One region of the Bacillus sp. SCT118 genome, then DNA from elsewhere that is predicted to be linked to it. Evidence: riboswitches for the same ligand, from Rfam matches in the RefSeq annotation. Region 1 holds a riboswitch; each other region holds the start of a gene.

Region 1 (5,563 bases):
CAGGATTTGCGGCGGATGATGAAAAGAGTCATCGGCGGAACACCGAAAAAGGTGCCTGAGGAATATCAATGGAGGACACCGTTTGACCAAGTAAACAAAATTCAGGCTCCCGTGCTGTTAATCCATGGAGAAAAAGACCAAAATGTTTCGATTCAGCATTCCTATTTATTAGAAGAGAAGCTAAAACAACTGCATAAGCCGGTGGAGACGTGGTACTACAGTACATTCACACATTATTTCCCGCCAAAAGAAAACCGGCGTATCGTGCGGCAGCTCACACAATGGATGAAAAACCGCTGACAGTGAAATATGTTATGATAAAGAAAAAAGAGAACGAAAGGGGATTTCACTTTGGGAATGCCTGTTGAATTTAATACACTGATTGTGACAAAAGGAAAAGAAGTTCGCATAGATGAGAATATATTCACGTTAGAGAAGGACGGATACCGAGTATATCCGATGGAGATTCCAATGGATGTACGCAAAACAAAGTTTGGCGAAAAGTCAGGCACCGCTGAAGTGCAGAAGCTTCAATGGGAAGAAGGCCGTACCATCATTACATACAAGCTGACTTCTTTGCATTCCGTCAATTAAAACAAGCCAAGAGCATAATTGCTCTTGGCTTTTGTTTTTTATACGAGAGGGCCGCCTGCCTGGGCGATGGCATCGGTATGTGTGAACTTTTTAAAGTTCTCTTTGAATTCATTTGCAAGGTAGACTGCTTTTTCTTTGTATTCTTCCTTGTTGGTCCACGTGTTTTCAGGCTGAAGGATATGATCAGGAACGCCAGGAACATGTGCCGGAATGTGCAGGCCGAAAATATCGTCAGTTATCATTTCAGCATCCTCTAATTTACCTTCAATCGCTGCTTTGACCATTGCTCTAGTGTAAGAAAGCTTCATTCGTTCGCCTGTGCCGTAACCGCCCCCGGTCCAGCCGGTATTGACTAAGAAAACGTCTGCGCCGTGTTCATCGATCTTTTTGCCGAGCATTTCAGCATAGACGTGAGCAGGAAGCGGCAGGAACGGTGAGCCGAAGCATGTAGAGAACGTCGTTTCAGGAGACGTTACACCACGTTCGGTTCCGGCAAGCTTACTCGTGTAACCGCTCAAGAAATGGTACATGGCCTGCTCCTTCGTCAGTTTGCTGATCGGAGGCAGGACTCCGAAGGCATCAGCCGTCAAAAATACAATTGCTGACGGATGGCCGGCCATGCTTGGAGTCACGATGTTATCAATCATATGAATCGGGTAAGCTGCCCGCGTGTTTTCAGTATAGAAGGAATCATCATAATTGGCTTCGCGTGTATCTTCATCAACAACGACATTTTCGAGAACAGACCCGAAGCGGATCGCGTTAAAGATTTGCGGCTCCTTTTCCTCGCTTAAATGAATGCACTTAGCGTAGCACCCGCCTTCAATATTAAAGACGCCTGTATCAGACCAGCCATGTTCATCGTCACCGATCAGCTTGCGGTCAGCATCTGCCGACAGGGTGGTCTTGCCTGTTCCTGACAGTCCGAAGAAAAGGGCGACATCGCCTTTTTCACCGACATTGGCGGAGCAGTGCATAGATAAAATATCTCTTTCAGGCAGCAGGAAATTCATAATGGAGAAAATGGACTTCTTCATTTCACCGGCATACTCAGTTCCGCCGATTAAGATCGTCCGCTTTTCAAAAGAGACAATAATAAACGTTTCGGAATGAGTGCCGTCTGTTTTTGGATCCGCTTTGAAATGCGGAGCAGAAAGAATGGTGAACGGCTGCTCAACTGTTTTCTTATCATTTCCTTCCGGACGGATAAACAGCTGCCGCGCAAATAAATTGTGCCATGCGAACTCATTTACGACAGTGATCGGCAGCCTGTATTTCTCGTCTGCTCCGGCAAATCCTTCGAAAACAAACAGTTCATCTCGCTCCTTTAAATAGCTGACAACTTTCGTATACAGCCGCTCAAACGCTTCTTCTGAAATCGGCTGATTCACCGGGCCCCAATCGATCTTATTTTTCGTGCTTTCTTCCTCCACGATGAATTTATCTTTAGGTGAGCGTCCTGTGTAAGCGCCTGTTGTCGCGCGAACAGCACCTGTGGATGTTAAAATGCCTTCGTTTCGGGAGAGGACTTTTTCTGTTAGCTGTGCTGCTGATAAATTATGACGCACATTTGGACATGTTAATAAGGCTTGTAAATCAGCGGTCAAATCAACTGAGTTCATATGAAACCTTCCTTTATCGTTTTTTGTGTTTTGCTAATTGTGAATTAGTATAACATATATTTTCAAATAGTCTATACTATTTATTATTTTTTGTGTGTGCATTTCCATTGTTTTCCCTCAATATAGGTGCCTATTTCTTCTGAATCATATTGACATTGCAAACCCTTTTACGATAAGATATTTCATTGAGCGGATACTCTTATCCCGAGCTGGCGGAGGGACAGGCCCTATGAAGCCCAGCAACCGGTTTCTCTGTTATTTATTATGTTCAACTGAGTGAGACAACCAAGGTGCTAACCTGTTGCAAGGTTGTATGATTCCTTGAGCGATAAGAGTGAAAGGCACAAAGACCAAACCCTTTCCTCGATGGAAAAGGTTTTTTTATTTCATAAATATGCCAATTAACATTCTCTAATATAACTGTACATTGTATAAGAGGGAGCGAGTTCCGTATCATATATACAAGGTCTTTCGGGAGGCCTTGTGCAGGAGGAAGCAAATCATGAGTAAAAATCGTCGTTTATTTACATCAGAATCTGTTACGGAGGGGCATCCGGATAAAATCTGTGACCAGATTTCTGACAGCATTTTAGATGAAATTTTAAAGAAAGACCCTAACGCGCGTGTTGCTTGTGAAACATCTGTGACAACAGGTTTGGTTCTTGTAAGCGGAGAGATCACAACTTCTACGTATGTTGACATTCCGAAAACGGTTCGCCAAACCATTAAAGAAATCGGATACACACGTGCAAAATACGGATTTGATGCGGAAACTTGTGCGGTTTTAACATCAATTGATGAGCAGTCTGCTGATATCGCGATGGGCGTCGACCAAGCGCTTGAAGCCCGTGAAGGCACAATGAGCGACGAAGAAATTGAAGCGATTGGTGCGGGTGACCAAGGATTAATGTTCGGTTATGCGTGCAACGAAACGAAAGAGCTTATGCCTCTTCCAATTTCACTTGCCCATAAATTAGCCCGCCGCCTAAGTGAAGTCCGTAAAGAAGATATTCTTCCGTACCTTCGCCCTGACGGCAAAACACAGGTAACGGTTGAGTACGATGAAAATAACAAACCAGTCCGCATTGACGCGATTGTGATTTCAACTCAGCATCACCCTGAAATTACACTTGAGCAAATTCAGCGCAACATTAAAGAACATGTAATCAATCCGGTTGTTCCTGAAGAGCTGATTGATGAAGAAACAAAATATTTCATCAACCCTACAGGACGTTTCGTAATCGGAGGCCCTCAAGGGGATGCGGGACTTACAGGACGCAAAATCATCGTTGATACGTACGGCGGCTATGCACGCCACGGCGGAGGCGCGTTCTCAGGTAAGGACGCGACGAAGGTAGACCGTTCTGCAGCTTATGCGGCAAGATACGTTGCGAAAAACATCGTTGCGGCTGAGCTTGCTGATTCTTGCGAAGTACAGCTTGCTTACGCGATCGGTGTTGCACAGCCTGTGTCAATCTCAATCAACACATTCGGTTCCGGAAAAGCTTCTGAGGAAAAATTGATTGAAGTTGTTCGCAATAACTTTGATTTACGACCTGCCGGCATTATCAAAATGCTTGATTTGCGCCGTCCGATCTACAAACAAACTGCTGCGTACGGCCACTTTGGACGTCACGATGTTGACCTTCCTTGGGAGCGCACAGACAAAGCGGAGCAGCTGCGTAAAGAAGCGTTAGGAGAATAATTTTATAGCCGCTTACTGGTTAAGCGGCTTTCCCTTTTTTATCGTTGTATTCATGTTTATTTTTTTACATAACTGTGAAACCAAATACTATTCACAGCGTCTATAAATAGGGGTTCAATGATGACAATTTTAATTATGGAGGCAATACTATGTGTGGATTTGTCGGGGTTTTTAACAAGCATCCGTTAGCTCAAACCGCTGATCAAGAAGAACTAATCAAACAAATGAACCAAATGATCGTTCACCGCGGTCCTGACAGTGATGGATATTTCCATGATGAGCACGTCGGCTTCGGATTCAGACGGCTCAGCATTATTGATGTAGAAAATGGCGGACAGCCTTTATCATATGAAGATGAAACATATTGGATTATCTTTAACGGAGAAATCTATAACTATATTGAACTGAGAGAAGAACTTGAAGCAAAGGGGTACACATTCAACACGGATTCGGACACAGAGGTTCTTCTTGCGACTTACCGTCACTATAAAGAAGAAGCGGCGTCCAAACTGCGCGGTATGTTTGCCTTTCTGATTTGGAATAAAAACGATCATGTGCTTTATGGGGCAAGAGATCCATTCGGCATTAAACCGTTGTACTACACAACGATCAATGATCAGGTTTATTTTGCCTCAGAGAGAAAAAGTTTAATGGTTGCTCAGAATGATATTGAAATAGATAAAGAGGCATTGCAGCAGTACATGTCTTTCCAATTTGTTCCTGAACCAAGCACGCTTGATGCCCATGTGAAAAAAGTAGAGCCGGGTTCACAGTTCACAATCCGCCCGGACGGCGATATCACATTCAAAACGTATTTCAAAGCGAACTTCAAGCCGGTTCAGACTGAAGAAGACAAGCTTGTGAAAGAAGTCCGAGACGCGATCTATGACTCTGTAAACGTTCATATGAGAAGTGACGTTCCTGTCGGTTCATTCCTGTCTGGCGGGATTGATTCTTCCTTTATTGTGTCTGTTGCGAAAGAATTTCATCCAAGCTTAAAAACATTCTCTGTCGGCTTTGAACAGCAGGGCTTCAGTGAGGTTGATGTAGCGAAAGAAACGGCAGCGGCGCTGGGCATTGAAAATATCAGCAAAGTCATTTCGCCTGATGAATACATGAATGAGCTTCCGAAGATCGTTTGGCATTTTGATGACCCGCTTGCTGATCCGGCAGCGATTCCGTTGTACTTTGTTGCAAAAGAAGCGAAAAAACATGTTACGGTTGCTTTATCAGGTGAAGGAGCGGATGAGCTCTTCGGCGGATATAACATTTACCGTGAGCCGCTTTCGCTTAAACCGTTTGAACGGATTCCGTCCGGCCTGAAAAAGATGCTTCTGCACGTTGCTGCCGTTATGCCTGAAGGTATGAGAGGAAAGAGCCTGCTTGAGCGCGGTTGCACTCCGCTTCAAGATCGTTATATCGGTAACGCGAAAATCTTTGAAGAGTCTGTCAAAAAGCAGCTGTTGAAGCATTATAATCCGAACCTTTCATATCGTGATGTGACGAAGACTTACTTTACAGAAAGCAGCTCGTACAGCGATATCAACAAAATGCAGTATGTCGATATCCACACTTGGATGCGCGGCGACATTTTGTTAAAGGCGGATAAAATGACGATGGCGAATTCTTTGGAACTGCGTGT
Region 2 (5,563 bases), 900 kb from region 1:
GTCGACACACAGTCCGATGAATCCGTTGACACTTGTCCTTCCACACCCGGCCAATTGACATTAGGAAACATGCTCGTTGATGAATTGAAGTCCATCGGCATGCAGGATGCAGCCATTGATGAAAACGGCTATGTCATGGCAACTCTTCCCTCCAATACTGAAAAAGACGTGCCGACAATCGGCTTTCTCGCTCACGTCGACACCGCTACAGACTTTACCGGCAAAAACGTGAATCCGCAAATCATCGAAAGCTATGATGGAAAAGACATCGTTCTTAACGAACAGCTGCAGGTCACCCTGTCACCTGATCAATTCCCTGAGCTGTCTGGCTATAAGGGCCATACACTCATCACCACAGACGGCACCACCCTTCTCGGCGCAGACAATAAGGCCGGTATCGCTGAAATCATGACAGCCATGGATTACCTCATCAAACACCCTGAAATCAAGCACGGCACAATCAGGGTCGCCTTTACGCCTGATGAAGAAATCGGAAGAGGGCCGCACAAATTTGATGTGAAACGGTTCAATGCTTCCTTTGCCTACACGGTTGACGGCGGGCCGCTCGGCGAGCTTGAATATGAAAGCTTCAATGCCGCTGCCGCAAAAATTACGATTAAAGGCAACAACGTACATCCCGGAACAGCTAAAGGGAAAATGATCAACTCTGCGAAAATCGCGATGAAGCTGAACAGCCTGCTGCCGGCAGACGAAGCGCCTGAATATACAGAAGGCTATGAAGGCTTCTACCACCTGCTGTCGATTCAAGGAGACGTAGAGGAAACAAAGCTCCACTACATTATCAGAGACTTTGACAAAGAGAATTTCCAAAACAGAAAAGAAACAATGAAGCGTGCCGTTGAAGAACTTCAAAACGAATACGGGCAAGACCGGATTCTGCTGGATATGAACGACCAATACTACAACATGAGAGAGAAAATTGAACCTGTCATCGAAATCGTCAACATCGCCAAGCAAGCGATGGAAAACCTCGGCATCGAACCGAAGATTTCTCCCATCCGCGGCGGCACCGACGGATCGCAGCTGTCCTACATGGGGCTTCCAACGCCAAACATCTTTACAGGCGGGGAAAATTTCCACGGCAAATTTGAATACATCTCAGTTGACAACATGGTCAAAGCCGTAAATGTCATCGTTGAGATCGCAAAGCAGTTTGAAGCGCAAGCGTAATGCCAAAAGCCAGTCCAAAAAAGGACTGGTTTTTTTGTGTGAAAATGAAACATTTTAAACGCGTCCTCCGTAAAACAAGTATCAATAAATGAGGAGGAAAAACAATGACAAAACATGCAATCGCTGCAAAGAGTCTCTTGAAAAAATGGATCATTTCCAGGCCGCTTAACATGCAAAAGAAATCCAGCCCATTTCAAAAAATCAGAAAAATGTTCAAACGCTTCTTCAAATAAAACATTCAAATCCCCTAAATACAATCCGTATTCACCCGTACCGCCCAAATGCTCCGTAATTTGGGTTTTTTGTGTTCAATTCCGAAAAATAGGGTATAAACCAAACAAGCAAGAAAACAGCACCCATAAACAGGTAATTCGAATTATGTAAACTTAGGTTAAAAGTTATATAAAGGAATTTATTTTACCGTCGATAGTAACTATAGAACCACTCATCAACAAGAGCAAACAGCGTGATTCAAGACTATTTTCAGGTCATCAGGTTATACTGTTTCAGAGGGACAGTTTCTTGTTATTTATTGATTTAGAATTTTTTGAATACTTTTTGGCATTTTATCCGTACAATAGAGAGTACCAAAACTTTTTTTGGGAGGTATGTAATATGATCCTATTTATTATCATCGCATTATGCGGCTATCTTCTTTTTTCTTTCAGCAAGGACAATCGCCGCAAACCGCAAAAGACAAGCCCTCTGCCAGCAGCCGCACCTCATCAAAACAACCTAATCGACCTTGACGCCATCCGCCAAAAACGCCGGATGCATCTTTCCTAATTCTATATTTCAAACGAAAAGGCTGCTGAATCACGCAGCCTTTTAAAATTGTTTTGATTAGAGCCTGAAACCTTTTCGCCCTCTATCCGTAATTTCATACAAGGCAAATCCAAAGGAGACTTCAGCAATGATCGAGTTATTTATGAAACAAAAAATGTTCTCATTTAAAGATGCATTTCACATTTATGACCGGAACGAACAAGAAACATTCAAGGTGGAGGGGCGTTTTTTCTCGTTAGGAGACTCATTACAAATGACAGATACATCCGGAAAAACGCTCGTTTCCATAGAACAAAAACTAATGTCTTTATTGCCGCGCTATGAGATTTCAATTGGCGGGAAAACAGTTTGTGAGGTAACGAAGAAAGTAACGTTTTTCAAACCGAAATTTGTGATTTCCGGGCTTAACTGGGAAATCGATGGTGATTTATGGAGGGATGAATTCCAGCTGACGGACGGGGAAAATGTCCGGATGTCAGTGAGCAAAAAGTGGCTCAGCTGGGGTGATTCCTATCACTTGCAGATTGCAAACGAGGAAGATGTTCTGATTTGCACTGCCATCGCTATCGTGCTTGATATGGTTTTATATAACGATGAAGATGAAAGTATTTTCTAAAAAGCATTGACAATTGATCCAAAAGTAATAATATTAAGATAATTGAAATCTGAATATGAAGTTGTACCTTATCAAGAGAGGTGGAGGGACTGGCCCTATGATACCCGGCAACCGCTGTTTCAAACAGAATGGTGCTAAATCCTTAAGAACATTGCGTTCTTGCAGATGAGGCGGAGATTTGATCGTTCAAGCTCTTCCTTCACAAAGGAAGAGCTTTTTACATGCTCAATATTTCAGAAAAGAGGCGAATAACATGGCTCAACAAACGAATGTTGCAGGACAAAAAACAGAAAAACAACGCAAAGCACCTTTCCGCGCCGATCATGTCGGCAGTTTGCTTCGTTCCGTTCCGGTGAAGGAAGCCCGGCAAAAAAAAGCGACTGGTGAGATGACAGCGGAACAGCTTCGTGATATCGAAAATCAAGAGATCACCCGCATCGTGGAAAAACAAAAAGAAATCGGTCTCAACGTGGTAACAGACGGGGAATTCCGGCGTTCCTGGTGGCATTATGACTTCCTGGAAGGGCTTGACGGTGTGGAACCGTTCATCCCGGCTGAGGGGATTCAGTTCCATAACACAAAAACGAAAGCGCGCAGCATCAAAGTGACGGGAAAACTCGATTTTACGAGCCACCCAGCGCTTGCTGATTATCAATTTTTACATGAGATTGCCGGTAACGCGACGCCAAAATTGACCATTCCCAGCCCAAATATGCTGTTTTTTGGCGAAAAGGCGGATAAAGGGATTTATGACGATCAAGAGGAATACTTTCATGATCTGGCCCAAGCGTACAAAAAAGCAATCAAAGCCTTCTATGATGCTGGCTGTCGTTATCTCCAGCTTGATGATACGTCATGGTCTCTCTTCTTTGAGGAAAAAGGCAGAGAGGTTGTCCGGGCGCTCGGCGGTGATCCAGAAACATTGCCAGCCATATTTGCCAAAACAATTAACGATGCCGTCGCAGACCGGCCTGACGATTTAACGATCACAATGCACATTTGCCGCGGCAACTTCCGCTCAACCTGGGCGGCATCAGGAGGGTACGACGCTGTAGCGGAAACGATTTTGGACGGCTTAAACCTTGACGGCCTTTTCTTGGAATACGATGATGACCGCTCAGGAAATTTTGATCCGCTCCGTTTTGTGAAACGCAAGGATCTGCAAATTGTGCTCGGCTTGATCACATCGAAATACGGCGAGCTTGAAAATCCTGAGGATGTGAAACGCCGCATCAATGAAGCCGCGCGTTTTGTCAGCTTGGACCAGCTATGCCTGAGCCCGCAGTGCGGTTTCGCCTCTACAGAAGAAGGCAACCTTCTGACAGAGGAGCAGCAATGGGCAAAGCTTCGCCATGTCATCGACATTGCCAACGATGTGTGGAGATAATCTATCATTGACAGAAATAGAAAATGTGTGAATAATAGATACTATCAGAAAATTTCATAAAAAGGTTTTCCTTATCAAGAGAGGTGGAGGGACTGGCCCTGCGATACCCGGCAACCGCTGTTTAACAGAATGGTGCTAAATCCTTTAGAGCAATGATTGCTCTTGAAGATAAGGTTGAGATTGTCACGCAAGCTCTTCCTTATCCAAAGGAAGAGCTTTTTTATATTTGAATGGAAAGAAGGAATGGACAACATGTCACACCAAACAACACCCGCAGAACAAAAATCACTTCAAAGAAAAAAACCGCCGTTTCGCGCGGATCAAGTCGGAAGCCTGTTGAGATCTGAGCCCGTTAAAAAAGCGCGGCTGCAAAAAGCGGCCGGCGAAATGACCGCTGAGCAGCTTCGCCAAATTGAAAACGATGAAATCATCCGCATTGTGGAAAAACAGAAGGAAACCGGCCTGAACGTCGTGACAGACGGTGAATTCCGCAGAGCATGGTGGCACTTTGATTTCCTGGAAAACTTAGATGGCGTTGAGCCGTTTACTCCTGAGCAAGGCATTCAATTCCATAACGTACAGACAAAAGCACGCGGCATTAAAGTCACAGGCGATATCGACTTTTCAACTCACCCAATGCTTGAAGATTATTCGTTTCTCCATAGCATTGCCGGTGACGCGACGCCAAAGATGACGATTCCAAGCCCGAATATGCTGTTTTTCCGCGGAAAACTGGAAAAGGATGCGTATAAAAAAGATTATCACCTTTTCCAGCATGATGTATCCAAAGCATATAAAAAAGCGATTCAAGCGTTTTATGACAGAGGCTGCCGCTACCTCCAGCTTGATGATACAGCGTGGGCCGTTTTCTTATCAGAAAAAGGCTTAAAACAAATCGAAGCGTTCGGAACAACGCCTGATGAGCTTCGCCAGCTGTTTGCGAAATCGATTAACGACGCGATTGCAGACCGCCCGGATGACTTGACGGTAACCATGCATATTTGCCGCGGCAACTTCCAGTCCACTTGGACAGCGGAAGGCGGCTATGACGCAGCCGCCGAAACCATTTTTGACGGTTTGAATCTTGACGGACTTTTCTTAGAGTATGATGATTCACGCTCAGGCGGTTTTGAGCCGCTCCGTTATGTAAAACGATCTGATCTTCAGCTTGTTCTTGGCTTAGTGACATCTAAATTCGGTGAGCTTGAAAATCCGGATGACGTGAAACGCCGAATCGAAGAAGCGTCCCGTTATGTAAGCTTAGACCAGCTTTGCCTCAGCCCTCAATGCGGATTTGCTTCAACTGAGGAAGGCAACAAGCTGACTGAAGAACAGCAATGGGCGAAGCTCCGCCATGTGGTTGAGATCGCTAATGATGTTTGGAAATAAGCAAAGAAAAAACACACTTGATTCCCTAGCGGAGCAAGTGTGTTTTTTTATGTCACTGTGCGGTGTAGCCCCCATCAAGGACGACAGCCTGCCCAGTGACGCCCTTCGCCTTCTCGCTTGCCAAAAACACGGCATAATCCGCAATTTCCTTGACGGAAAGCAGTCGCTTTTGCGGCACAAGCGGAAAAATGACT
Region 3 (5,563 bases), 1.5 Mb from region 1:
AGGCTTTTCCAATGATCAAGGCGGGGAAGAGGCCATTCCGCAGAAATAAACAGCACGTTGGCGCCTTTTGTCGTATGTTTTCTGATCCATTCCGGAAAACGGATATCGTAACAGATCAATCCTGAGCTTTTGACACCGTCAAGCTCAAAGTATCCGTCTTCGGAACCGGCTGATAAATACAGATGCTCATCCATCAGCTGAAAAAGATGGGCTTTTCTGTACTCTTTAATGATTTGCCCTTCCTTATCCGCGATGTACATTGTATTATAAACATCAGAATTCTTTCTGACAGCGACCGATCCGGCGACAATATGAACACCATGTTTTTTTGCCGTTTTCTTCAGCCAGCTCTGAGCGGAGCGGCCGTCTTCGTCAGCGAGTTCATCAAGATTGGCCAGATCATATCCGGTCGTCCATAATTCAGGCAGAACAAGAACATCAGCATGTTTGCTTTCTTTTTCGATGAAAAATTCAGCTTTTTTTATATTTTCCGAAGGTTTTCCGTATGAAATATCAAATTGAAGACAAGATATCGTCCATTTCATCTTTTTAACACCCCAAATTTTTCTTTACTTTTTTCATTTAACCATATATGATGATGGACTATCATTTCAAGATTTTTTTAGAAGGTGAGAATAGATGAAATTTGAACAGTCTCATGTATTGAAGGAATTGCCTAAACAATTCTTCGCTTCTCTGGTGCAGAAAGTGAACCGAAAGCTCGCAGAAGGACATGACGTTATCAATCTAGGACAGGGAAATCCAGATCAGCCGACTCCTGAGCATATTGTTGAGGAGATGAAACGAGCTGTTGCTGATCCTGAGAATCATAAATATTCGTCTTTTCGCGGCTCATACCGTCTGAAGTCAGCGGCTGCTGCATTTTACAAAAGAGAATACGGCATTGATCTGGATCCGGAAACCGAAGTCGCTGTATTATTCGGCGGAAAAGCCGGTCTAGTCGAGCTCCCGCAATGCTTGTTGAATCCCGGTGATACGATTTTGGTTCCCGATCCGGGTTATCCTGATTACTGGTCGGGTGTCACACTTGCAAAAGCGAAGATGGAAATGATGCCGCTCGTAAAGGACAGGGCGTTTCTCCCTGATTACAGCAGCATAGCCGCTGAAGCAAGGGAACAGGCGAAATTGATGTATTTAAATTATCCGAATAATCCGACCGGAGCTGTTGCTACTTCCGAGTTCTTTGAAGATACCGTGCGTTTTGCGACTGAAAACGGAATCTGCGTCGTTCACGATTTTGCTTACGGCGCTGTAGGATTTGACGGCTGCAAGCCTTTAAGCTTTTTGCAGACTGAAGGTGCGAAGGATATCGGAATTGAAATTTACACGCTGTCAAAAACGTATAACATGGCAGGATGGCGGGTTGGCTTTGCCGTCGGAAACGCTTCGGTCATTGAAGCGATCAATCTTTATCAAGACCATATGTTTGTCAGTCTTTTCAGAGCGACTCAGGAGGCTGCAGCAGAGGCACTGTTAGCCGATCAGACGTGTGTGGCAGAGCAAAATGCCAGATATGAGAGCAGGAGAAACGCTTGGATCACGGCATGCCGGGAAATCGGCTGGGATGTAACAGCTCCTGCAGGTTCTTTTTTTGCATGGCTGCCTGTGCCTGAAGGCTATACTTCTGAGCAGTTCTCAGATCTTTTGCTGGAAAAAGCGAATGTGGCGGTTGCGGCTGGAAACGGCTTCGGTAAATATGGCGAGGGCTACGTCAGAGTCGGACTTTTAACAAGTGAAGAAAGACTTAAGGAAGCCGCTTATCGAATTGGCAAACTGAACCTGTTTACCCAAAAAAGCATTGACAAGACCTTATAACGATGGGATAATTCAAAATAATTTATAAAATCTATATTTTCTTATCAAGAGCAGGCAGAGGGACGAGCCCGATGAAGCCCGGCAACCGACTTATAAAGCACGGTGCTAATTCTTGCAGCTAGCGGCTGAGAGATAAGATTCGGACGAGAAACGAAACCTCTTTAGACGCGATTGCAGTTTGAAGAGGTTTTTTGATATGGATGAAAATGAAAGGAGCTCTGGCATGAGTGAGTTATTAGCGACATATCTCCTGACCGAACCGGGAGCCGATACAGAGAAGAAAGCAGAACAAATCGCAACAGGATTGACAGTAGGCTCCTGGACTGATCTGCCCCTTGTAAAACAGGAGCAAATGCAAAAGCACAAGGGGCGGGTGATAAAAGTTGAGGAGAGAGAGGGAACTGCTGCATCAGAAAAACAAGCGGTCATCACAATTGCCTATCCTGAAATCAATTTCTCTCAGGATATTCCGGCTTTGCTGACAACAGTGTTTGGCAAGCTGTCGCTGGACGGAAAAATCAAATTAATCGATCTTCACTTCTCTGAAGCATTTAAGCGTGCACTGCCGGGACCGAAGTTTGGCGTATACGGCATTCGGAAGCTGCTGGGAGAGTTTGAGAGACCGCTGTTAATGAGCATATTTAAAGGCGTAATCGGAAGGGACCTGAGTGATATTAAAGAACAGCTCCGGCAGCAGGCGCTTGGCGGAGTTGACTTGATTAAAGACGATGAAATTTTCTTTGAGACAGGTCTAGCACCTTTTGAAACAAGAATTGCAGAAGGAAAACAAATATTGAAAGAAACGTATGAGCAGACCGGACATAAAACGCTGTATGCGGTGAATTTGACCGGACGTACGGCTGATCTGAAAGACAAAGCGAGACGCGCCGCCGAGCTGGGAGCGGATGCGCTTTTGTTTAATGTCTTCGCTTACGGCTTGGACGTTATGCAAGGCCTTGCGGAAGATCCTGAAATCCCAGTTCCGATTATGGCGCATCCAGCAGTCAGCGGGGCGTTTACGTCTTCTCCGTTTTACGGTTTTTCTCACGCTCTTTTACTCGGAAAATTAAACCGATATTGCGGTGCTGACTTCAGCCTCTTTCCGTCTCCATATGGTTCGGTTGCGCTTCCAAGAGCGGACGCACTGGCGATTCATGAAGAATGTGTGAGAGAGGATGCTTTTAACCAAACATTTGCGGTTCCGTCAGCAGGCATTCATCCCGGCATGGTTCCGCTATTAATGCGTGATTTCGGCATAGACCACATTATTAATGCCGGAGGAGGCGTACATGGACATCCGAACGGTGCCCAAGGCGGGGGGCGAGCCTTCAGAGCCATTATTGATGCAGTCCTAGAGGCCCAGCCGATTGATGAAAAAGCCGAACAATGCAAGGATCTTAAGCTTGCGCTAGATAAATGGGGAAAGGTTGAAGCCGTATGACGACTCGAAAACCTTTTATTATTTGTGATTTTGACGGAACCATCACGATGAACGACAACATTATAAATATCATGAAAACATTTGCTCCCCCAGAGTGGGTGGCATTAAAAGACGGCGTACTTTCCAAAACGCTGTCGATCAAGGAAGGTGTCGGGCAGATGTTCGGCCTTCTGCCCAGCCGTTTAAAAGAAGAGATTACAAGTTTTGTATTGGAAGATGCAAAAATCAGGGAAGGCTTTCGGGAATTTGTAGCATTTATCAATGAGCACGAGATTCCGTTTTATGTCATAAGCGGTGGAATGGACTTTTTTGTATATCCTTTGCTTGAAGGCATTGTGGAGAAAGACCGCATTTATTGCAACCATGCTTCATTTGACAATGACTATATCCATATTGACTGGCCTCATTCCTGCAAGGGCACATGCAGCAATCAATGCGGGTGCTGTAAGCCGTCGGTCATCCATGAACTTTCTGAACCGAATCAATATATCATCATGATCGGTGATTCGGTTACAGATGTGGAGGCAGCAAAGCTGTCTGACCTATGCTTTGCAAGGGATTATTTATTAAACGAATGCCGGGAGCAAAACCTCAATCATCTTCCGTATCAAGATTTTTATGAGATCAGAAAGGAAATTGAGAATGTAAAGGAGGTACAGGAATGGCTGCAAAACAAGAACGCTGGCGAGAGCTCGCTGAAGTAAAACGGGAATTGGCAGAGAGAGATTGGTTTCCGGCGACTAGCGGCAACCTGTCAATTAAGGTTACAGATGAGCCTTTAACATTTCTCGTCACTGCAAGCGGAAAAGATAAACGCAAAGAGACGGTTGAAGATTTTCTGCTGGTCGACCAAAACGGAGAGCCTGCTGAAAGCGGGCATTCTCTGAAACCGTCAGCAGAAACGCTTTTGCATACACATTTGTACAATAAAACCAATGCCGGATGCTGCCTGCATGTCCATACGGTAAACAATAATGTGATTTCAGAGTTATACGGAGACCAAAAGAAAATCACATTCAAAGGCCAGGAAATTATAAAAGCACTCGGCTTGTGGGAAGAGAACGCAGAAGTGACCATTCCGATTATAGAAAATCCGGCACATATCCCGACGCTTGCGGCACTGTTTGCGGAAGAGATTTCAGAAGATTCAGGAGCTGTTCTGATCCGAAATCATGGTATTACGGCTTGGGGGAGAACAGCATTTGAGGCAAAAAGAGTGCTTGAAGCGTATGAATTTTTGTTCAGCTACCATTTGAAATTGAAAACACTCCAGCATCAGCTGGTTAAATAAAAGGAGGAATTGAAATGGCTACAATTCAAATTCATGATGAGGCAAATACAACGATTGAAAATCAAGAGGAAGTAGCAAGCTTTCTGGACAGTCAAGAGGTTATTTATGAGCAATGGGATATCACGAAGCTTCCGGAACATCTTTCAGAGAAGTATGACCTGACAGAAGAAGAAAAACAGCAAATTCTTGATACCTTTGAAACTGAAATTAAAGATATCTCAACCCGCCGCGGCTATAAAGCACAGGATGTTATTTCATTGTCAGACAGCAATCCGAAACTTGATGAACTGCTTGAAAACTTTAAAAGAGAGCATCACCATACAGACGATGAGGTTCGTTTTATTGTAAGCGGACACGGTATTTTTGTCATTCAAGGCAAGGACGGCACGTTTTTTGATGTCCGTTTAAACCCTGGAGATTTAATCTCTGTGCCTGAGAATATCCGCCATTACTTCACGCTTCAGGAGGACCGCAAAGTTGTCGCGGTGAGAATTTTTGTCACAACTGAAGGCTGGGTTCCTATTTATGAAAAAGACAGCGTGAATCAATAAGCATGAGAAAGCCCCGTTCATCGAACGGGGCTTTTTATATTTATTGCAAACGCCACTTTTCATACTGTGACAGTTCTTTTTTAATCAGTGTCCAAATCAAACCTAAAACAGCTGCATCGTCAATGAACCCAAGACCGAGGATTACGTCTGGAATGATATCGAGCGGCATGACGATATACAGAATTGCGGCAGTTAACAGCAAAAGTGTTTTAGCCTGTGAACGAGGGTAGTCGCCATTTCGCCAATCGCGAAGCATCTGAAAAAAAGTAGTGATGTGCTGAATACATTTTTTTCGGTTTTTCCTTTTCAAAATTGCTTTTCCGCCTGCCGCTCCGAGCATAATTGCATTCTTTTTCTTCATTGGGCATACCTCCTGCCTGGCGGCGTGTTTAAGATATTCTTCACCTGGGTATTGTTCTTCTAATCCTATCAATATATCTATTA
Region 4 (5,563 bases), 1.3 Mb from region 1:
GGCATGAGACTCGATTTAAAAACCGGCAAACCGATATTAGCGAATAAAACAGGGGGACTTTCAGGCCCTGCTGTGAAGCCGGTTGCCATTCGCATGGTGTATGAAGTCAGCCAGATGGTCAACATCCCGATTATTGGAATGGGAGGCGTGCAAACGGCTGAAGATGCCCTGGAATTTCTTCTCGCGGGAGCAAGCGCAGTCGCTGTCGGAACAGCAAATTTTGTGAATCCTTTTGCCTGTCCAGAGATTATTGAACAGCTCCCATCTGTTTTGCGCCAATACGGCTATCAATCAATTGAAGAATGCATCGGAAGGAGCTGGAATCATGAAAAACAACCTGCCCATCATCGCGCTTGATTTTGCATCAGCTGAAGAAACACTCGCGTTCTTAGCTCCTTTTCAGCAAGAACCGTTATTTGTAAAGGTTGGAATGGAGCTTTTTTATCAAGAAGGGCCATCGATCGTGAAACAATTAAAAGAAAGAAACTGCGAGCTGTTTTTAGATCTCAAGCTTCATGACATCCCGACTACTGTAAACAAAGCGATGAAGCGCCTTGCCAGTCTTGGAGTAGACCTCGTCAATGTTCATGCGGCCGGGGGCAAAAAAATGATGCAGGCAGCTCTCGAAGGCTTAGAAGAAGGTACGCCGGCCGGAAAAAAACGTCCGTCACTTATCGCGGTAACCCAGTTGACAAGCACATCTGAACAAATCATGAAAGATGAACTGCTGATCGAAAAATCTCTGATTGATACGGTTGTGCACTACAGCAAACAGGCGGAAGAGAGCGGACTGGATGGAGTGGTCTGCTCTGTTCATGAAGCAAAAGCCATTTACCAAGCGGTGTCGCCTTCATTTCTGACTGTCACTCCGGGGATCAGAATGTCTGAGGACGCTGCGAATGACCAAGTCCGCGTAGCGACGCCTGCTATTGCAAGAGAGAAAGGTTCATCAGCGATTGTAGTAGGACGCTCGATTACAAAAGCGGAAGACCCGGTAAAAGCCTATAAGGCTGTCAGACTTGAATGGGAGGGAATCAAATCTTGAAACAAATCATCGCAAAACATCTATTAGACATCCAAGCTGTATTTTTACGCCCGAACGAGCCGTTCACATGGGCAAGCGGCATTTTATCTCCAATCTACTGTGACAACCGCCTTACGCTATCTTTCCCAGAGGTCAGAAATGATGTCGCCTCAGGCATCAGCAAGCTTGTCAAAGAGCATTTTCCTGAAGCTGAAATGATTGCGGGAACAGCAACTGCCGGTATTCCTCATGCTGCTCTTGCGGCTGACCGTTTGAATCTTCCGATGTGTTATGTGAGGAGCAAGCCGAAGGCGCACGGTAAAGGCAATCAGATTGAGGGAGCTGTGCAAGAAGGGCAAAAAACAGTCGTCATTGAAGACTTAATCTCCACAGGAGGCAGCGTGCTTGAAGCTTGTGCAGCTTTACAAGCGGCCGGCTGTGAAGTGCTTGGTGTCGTCTCAATCTTTACGTACGGACTTCCTAAAGCGGAGGAAGCCTTCGCAAAGGCAGAACTGCCATACTACTCATTAACTGATTATGATACGCTCACAGAGGTCGCGCTTGAAAACGGAAATATTCATTCAGATGATCTAAAAAAGCTGCAAACATGGAAACAAAATCCCGAGTCAAAAGATTGGTTTAAAAAATAAAAAATAAATTCAAATGATGCAAAGAGGCTTCAAAGCCTTGCTGTACTTGAAAACAGGCTGTGAGGCCTGTTTTTTTATTAATCCTATAAAAAAAGTCGGGTTGACTTATGTTAGAATTGTGCTAAAATTTACTACAAATCTAAAAACTTATCAAGAGCGGCTGAGGGACTGGACCTATGAAGCCCGGCAACCTGCATAGTTTGTAAGGTGCTACTTCCAGCAAAATGAATTCCATTTTGAAAGATAAGGGCTGCATGCTGTTCCTGTCTTTCTTTCCGCCGGATTGAAAGTTTTTTATTTTAAGAGGAAAAAAGGCTGTCTGTGATATCAGCAGCCGCGAATCACATTACATGGGAAAAGACAACCGGCAGAAAGCTACTGTTTGTTTGTCTCCGAAAGGAGGAAAGAAGAAATGTTAACGTATGATAATTGGGAAGAACCAACGATTACATTTCCGGAAGACGATCCTTATAAAGGAGCGCTGTCAGTTTTAAAATGGGCATACGGCCATTACGGCAATCAACTTGTTTATGCCTGCAGTTTCGGAATTGAGGGAATCGTTCTGATTGACTTAATTTATAAAGTGAAAAAAGACGCAGAGATTGTGTTTCTTGATACAGGACTTCATTTTAAAGAAACCTATGAAACAATTGAACGAGTGAAAGAGCGTTATCCGGGTCTTAATATCATCCTGAAAAAACCAGACCTCACCCTTGAGGAACAAGCCGAAGAACATGGTGACAAACTGTGGGAAAGAGAGCCGAATCAGTGCTGCTATCTTAGAAAGGTCGCTCCTTTAAGAGAGGCGCTTTCAGGACATCCAGCCTGGCTTTCCGGCCTGCGTCGTGATCAAGGGCCAAGTCGTGCCAATACGAATTTCTTAAACAAAGATGAAAAATTCAAGTCAGTAAAAGTTTGCCCGCTTATCCATTGGACTTGGAAAGACATTTGGAGATACACATCCCGGAATGAACTGGACTACAATCCGCTTCATGACCAAGGATATCCAAGTATTGGCTGTGCGCCTTGCACTGCTCCCGCTTTTACAGCAGAGGATTTGCGCTCAGGCAGATGGAATGGTATGGCGAAAACAGAATGCGGACTGCATGAATAAGGAGCTGCAAAATGGAATTAGCCGCTATTTTATTTAGCTTGTTTTTCGCGATGAATATTGGTGCAAGCGGCGCTGCAGCTTCGATGGGGGTTGCTTACGGCTCCGGAGCCATCAAAAAGAAAACTTACGCTTTGATCCTATGCGCAGTCGGTGTCTTTGCCGGGGCGGTTATTGGCGGAGGCGAGGTTGTAAAAACAATCAGCTCCGGCATTATTCCTGAGCAGTCGATTACACTGACGATTGTTTGCATCATTATTGGAGCTGCTGCCCTGTCGCTCTTTACTGCTAATCTGCTCGGCATTCCTTTGTCGACAAGTGAAGTAACAGTCGGCGCGGTTGTCGGCGTGGGAGTGGCTTATAAAGTATTGTTTGTGAACAATCTTCTGATCATTGTGTCATTTTGGGTTTTTGTCCCGCTGTTCGCTTTCGGCTTCACCTATTTCGTATCTAAGCTGTTTCGTTATTTTAAGATTGAAGTAAAATCTTCTAAAAAACAAAAAATCCTCGGCATTGTTTTGTTAGTTGCCGGATTTTTCGAAGCATTCTCTGCCGGCATGAATAACGTGGCGAATGCTGTTGGCCCGTTAGTAGCTGCCGATGTGCTTGATGTCGGAAAAGGAACCTTGTATGGAGGAGCTTTTGTTGCTCTTGGCGCACTGTTATTAGGCCGGCGTGTGCTAGAAACAAACGGGAAGAAAATTACGAGATTCTCAAAAGGGGAAGGCATTCTCTTATCCGGTACAGGAGCGGGACTTGTGATCATCAGTTCTGTATTTGGGATGCCGGTGCCCTTGGCGCAAGTCACGTCATCGTCTATTATCGGAATAGGCATGGCAAAAAACGGTCCGAACGTGTTCCATAAACAAGTTGTTCAAACGATGCTGAAGGTATGGATCGTATCGCCGTTTTTATCTTTATCGATTTCTTATCTGCTTGTATCCTTGTTTTTAAAAGCAGATTATTATTCGATCTTTATCATGGTAAGTGTGCTTTTAGCGGCGGGCGGTGCCGTCAGCCTGACAAAGGCCATTCGTAAAGAGAGACGCTCAGTCCACGAACAAGGCGGGGGAATCTGATCATTAATCTGAGTAATTTTATAAGTTAACTAGGAGGAGATGGATATTATGAGCTTAGCACCACACGGAGGAACATTAGTAAACAGAGTAGATGAATCATATGATGTGAGCGGCATTCAAAAAGAAATTGAACTTGATTTAATTTCTTTCGCGGATTTGGAATTGATCGGTATCGGTGCATACAGCCCGATTGAAGGTTTCTTTAATGAAAAAGATTACGTATCTGTTGTCGAAAACATGCGTCTTTCTTCCGGTGTTGTCTGGTCTCTTCCGATCACGCTTCCGGTCGATGCGCAAAAAGCAGCGGAACTGTCACTTGGTGAAACGGTAAAGTTAACGTATGAAGGAGAAACATACGGCGTTATCCAAATCGAAGACCTGTACGTGCCTGACAAACAAAAAGAAGCTGTCAATGTGTACAAAACAGATGAACAGGAGCATCCTGGTGTTAAAAAGCTGTTCAGCCGCGGCAATACATATGTCGGCGGACCGATTACGTTGATTAAAAAAGCTTCAAAACAGTTCCCTGAATTTACATTTGAACCGTCAGAAACGAGACGCCAGTTTGCGGAAAAAGGCTGGGAAACCATTGTCGGTTTCCAAACAAGAAACCCTGTTCACAGAGCGCATGAATACATTCAAAAAACGGCTCTTGAAACAGTAGACGGCTTGTTCTTGAATCCGTTAGTAGGCGAAACAAAATCTGATGACATTCCAGCTGATGTACGGATGGAAAGCTACCAAGTGCTTCTTGATCATTATTACCCGAAAGATCGCGTTTTCCTTGGTGTCTTTTTAGCGGCGATGCGTTATGCAGGCCCGAGAGAAGCAATTTTCCACGCGCTTGTCAGAAAGAACTACGGCTGCACACATTTCATCGTCGGCCGTGATCATGCAGGTGTAGGTGACTATTACGGAACATACGAAGCACAGGAGCTGTTTGACACATTTAAACCTGAAGAACTCGGGATTACGCCGCTGAAATTCGAGCACAGCTTCTTCTGTAAAAAATGCGGAAATATGGGAACAGCGAAAACATGCCCTCATGGCAGAGAGCATCACGTCATTTTATCAGGCACTAAGGTAAGAGGCATGCTGAGAGACGGTGTGCTGCCGCCTGCTGAATTCAGTCGAAAAGAAGTCGTAGAAGTGTTAATCAAAGGGATGAAGAAAAAAGAAGAAGTAGGCGTATCTTAAGGAGGACTGGCAGTGACAAATCGCGATATTGTATGGCATGAAGCCTCTATCACAAAAGAAGAGTACCAGCAAAAAAACAAGCATAAAAGCTCCATTCTCTGGCTGACAGGGTTAAGCGGATCAGGCAAATCAACGATTGCCAACGCCGCTGCGAGAGAATTGTTTGAGCAAGGCTATCAAGTGATTGTGCTTGACGGGGATAATATCCGTCACGGCTTAAATAAGGATCTTGGTTTTTCTGATGAAGACCGAAAAGAAAACATCCGCCGAATCGGAGAGGTGGCGAAGCTTTTTGTTCAGCAGGGAACCATTGTGATTACTGCTTTTATCTCTCCTTTCCGCGAGGACAGACAACAGGTTCGCGAGCTTGTGGAAGCGGGCGAATTTAATGAAGTCTACATTAAATGCGACCTTGATATTTGTGAACAAAGAGATCCGAAAGGGCTTTACAAAAAAGCAAGAAACGGCGAGATTCCGTTCTTTACAGGAATTGATTCTCCTT

Evidence for each region. Region 1 has a riboswitch for S-adenosylmethionine ahead of metK (methionine adenosyltransferase). Riboswitches for the same ligand answer to the same signal wherever they lie in the genome.
Region 2: another riboswitch for S-adenosylmethionine. It lies ahead of ACQVGT_RS01140 (5-methyltetrahydropteroyltriglutamate--homocysteine S-methyltransferase); the one in region 1 lies ahead of metK (methionine adenosyltransferase).
Region 3: another riboswitch for S-adenosylmethionine. It lies ahead of mtnW (2,3-diketo-5-methylthiopentyl-1-phosphate enolase); the one in region 1 lies ahead of metK (methionine adenosyltransferase).
Region 4: another riboswitch for S-adenosylmethionine. It lies ahead of ACQVGT_RS12365 (phosphoadenylyl-sulfate reductase); the one in region 1 lies ahead of metK (methionine adenosyltransferase).

What each region holds. Positions count from the first base shown of each region.
Region 1 covers NZ_CP191225.1:1,122,481-1,128,043, forward strand. Annotated here, with positions in the region: gene ACQVGT_RS05695 (alpha/beta hydrolase family protein) at 1-300, shown strand, start outside; gene ACQVGT_RS05700 (DUF2584 domain-containing protein) at 352-594, shown strand; gene pckA (phosphoenolpyruvate carboxykinase (ATP)) at 633-2,216, opposite strand; SAM riboswitch class I at 2,413-2,551, shown strand; gene metK (methionine adenosyltransferase) at 2,719-3,921, shown strand; gene asnB (asparagine synthase (glutamine-hydrolyzing)) at 4,071-5,563, shown strand, end outside.
Region 2 covers NZ_CP191225.1:222,218-227,780, reverse strand. Annotated here, with positions in the region: gene pepT (peptidase T) at 1-1,191, shown strand, start outside; gene ACQVGT_RS01155 (hypothetical protein) at 1,296-1,424, shown strand; gene ACQVGT_RS01150 (hypothetical protein) at 1,714-1,977, shown strand; gene ACQVGT_RS01145 (LURP-one-related/scramblase family protein) at 2,105-2,593, shown strand; SAM riboswitch class I at 2,659-2,765, shown strand; gene ACQVGT_RS01140 (5-methyltetrahydropteroyltriglutamate--homocysteine S-methyltransferase) at 2,847-3,980, shown strand; SAM riboswitch class I at 4,049-4,155, shown strand; gene ACQVGT_RS01135 (5-methyltetrahydropteroyltriglutamate--homocysteine S-methyltransferase) at 4,233-5,369, shown strand; gene ACQVGT_RS01130 (3-hydroxybutyrate dehydrogenase) at 5,422-5,563, opposite strand, start outside.
Region 3 covers NZ_CP191225.1:2,634,626-2,640,188, reverse strand. Annotated here, with positions in the region: gene ACQVGT_RS13385 (carbon-nitrogen family hydrolase) at 1-545, opposite strand, end outside; gene mtnE (methionine-glutamine aminotransferase) at 640-1,836, shown strand; SAM riboswitch class I at 1,875-1,975, shown strand; gene mtnW (2,3-diketo-5-methylthiopentyl-1-phosphate enolase) at 2,060-3,277, shown strand; gene mtnX (2-hydroxy-3-keto-5-methylthiopentenyl-1-phosphate phosphatase) at 3,274-3,981, shown strand; gene ACQVGT_RS13365 (methylthioribulose 1-phosphate dehydratase) at 3,939-4,568, shown strand; gene mtnD (acireductone dioxygenase) at 4,583-5,119, shown strand; gene ACQVGT_RS13355 (YkvA family protein) at 5,160-5,480, opposite strand.
Region 4 covers NZ_CP191225.1:2,435,974-2,441,536, reverse strand. Annotated here, with positions in the region: gene ACQVGT_RS12380 (dihydroorotate dehydrogenase) at 1-357, shown strand, start outside; gene pyrF (orotidine-5'-phosphate decarboxylase) at 326-1,045, shown strand; gene pyrE (orotate phosphoribosyltransferase) at 1,042-1,674, shown strand; SAM riboswitch class I at 1,819-1,924, shown strand; gene ACQVGT_RS12365 (phosphoadenylyl-sulfate reductase) at 2,087-2,788, shown strand; gene cysP (sulfate permease) at 2,800-3,864, shown strand; gene sat (sulfate adenylyltransferase) at 3,913-5,061, shown strand; gene cysC (adenylyl-sulfate kinase) at 5,074-5,563, shown strand, end outside.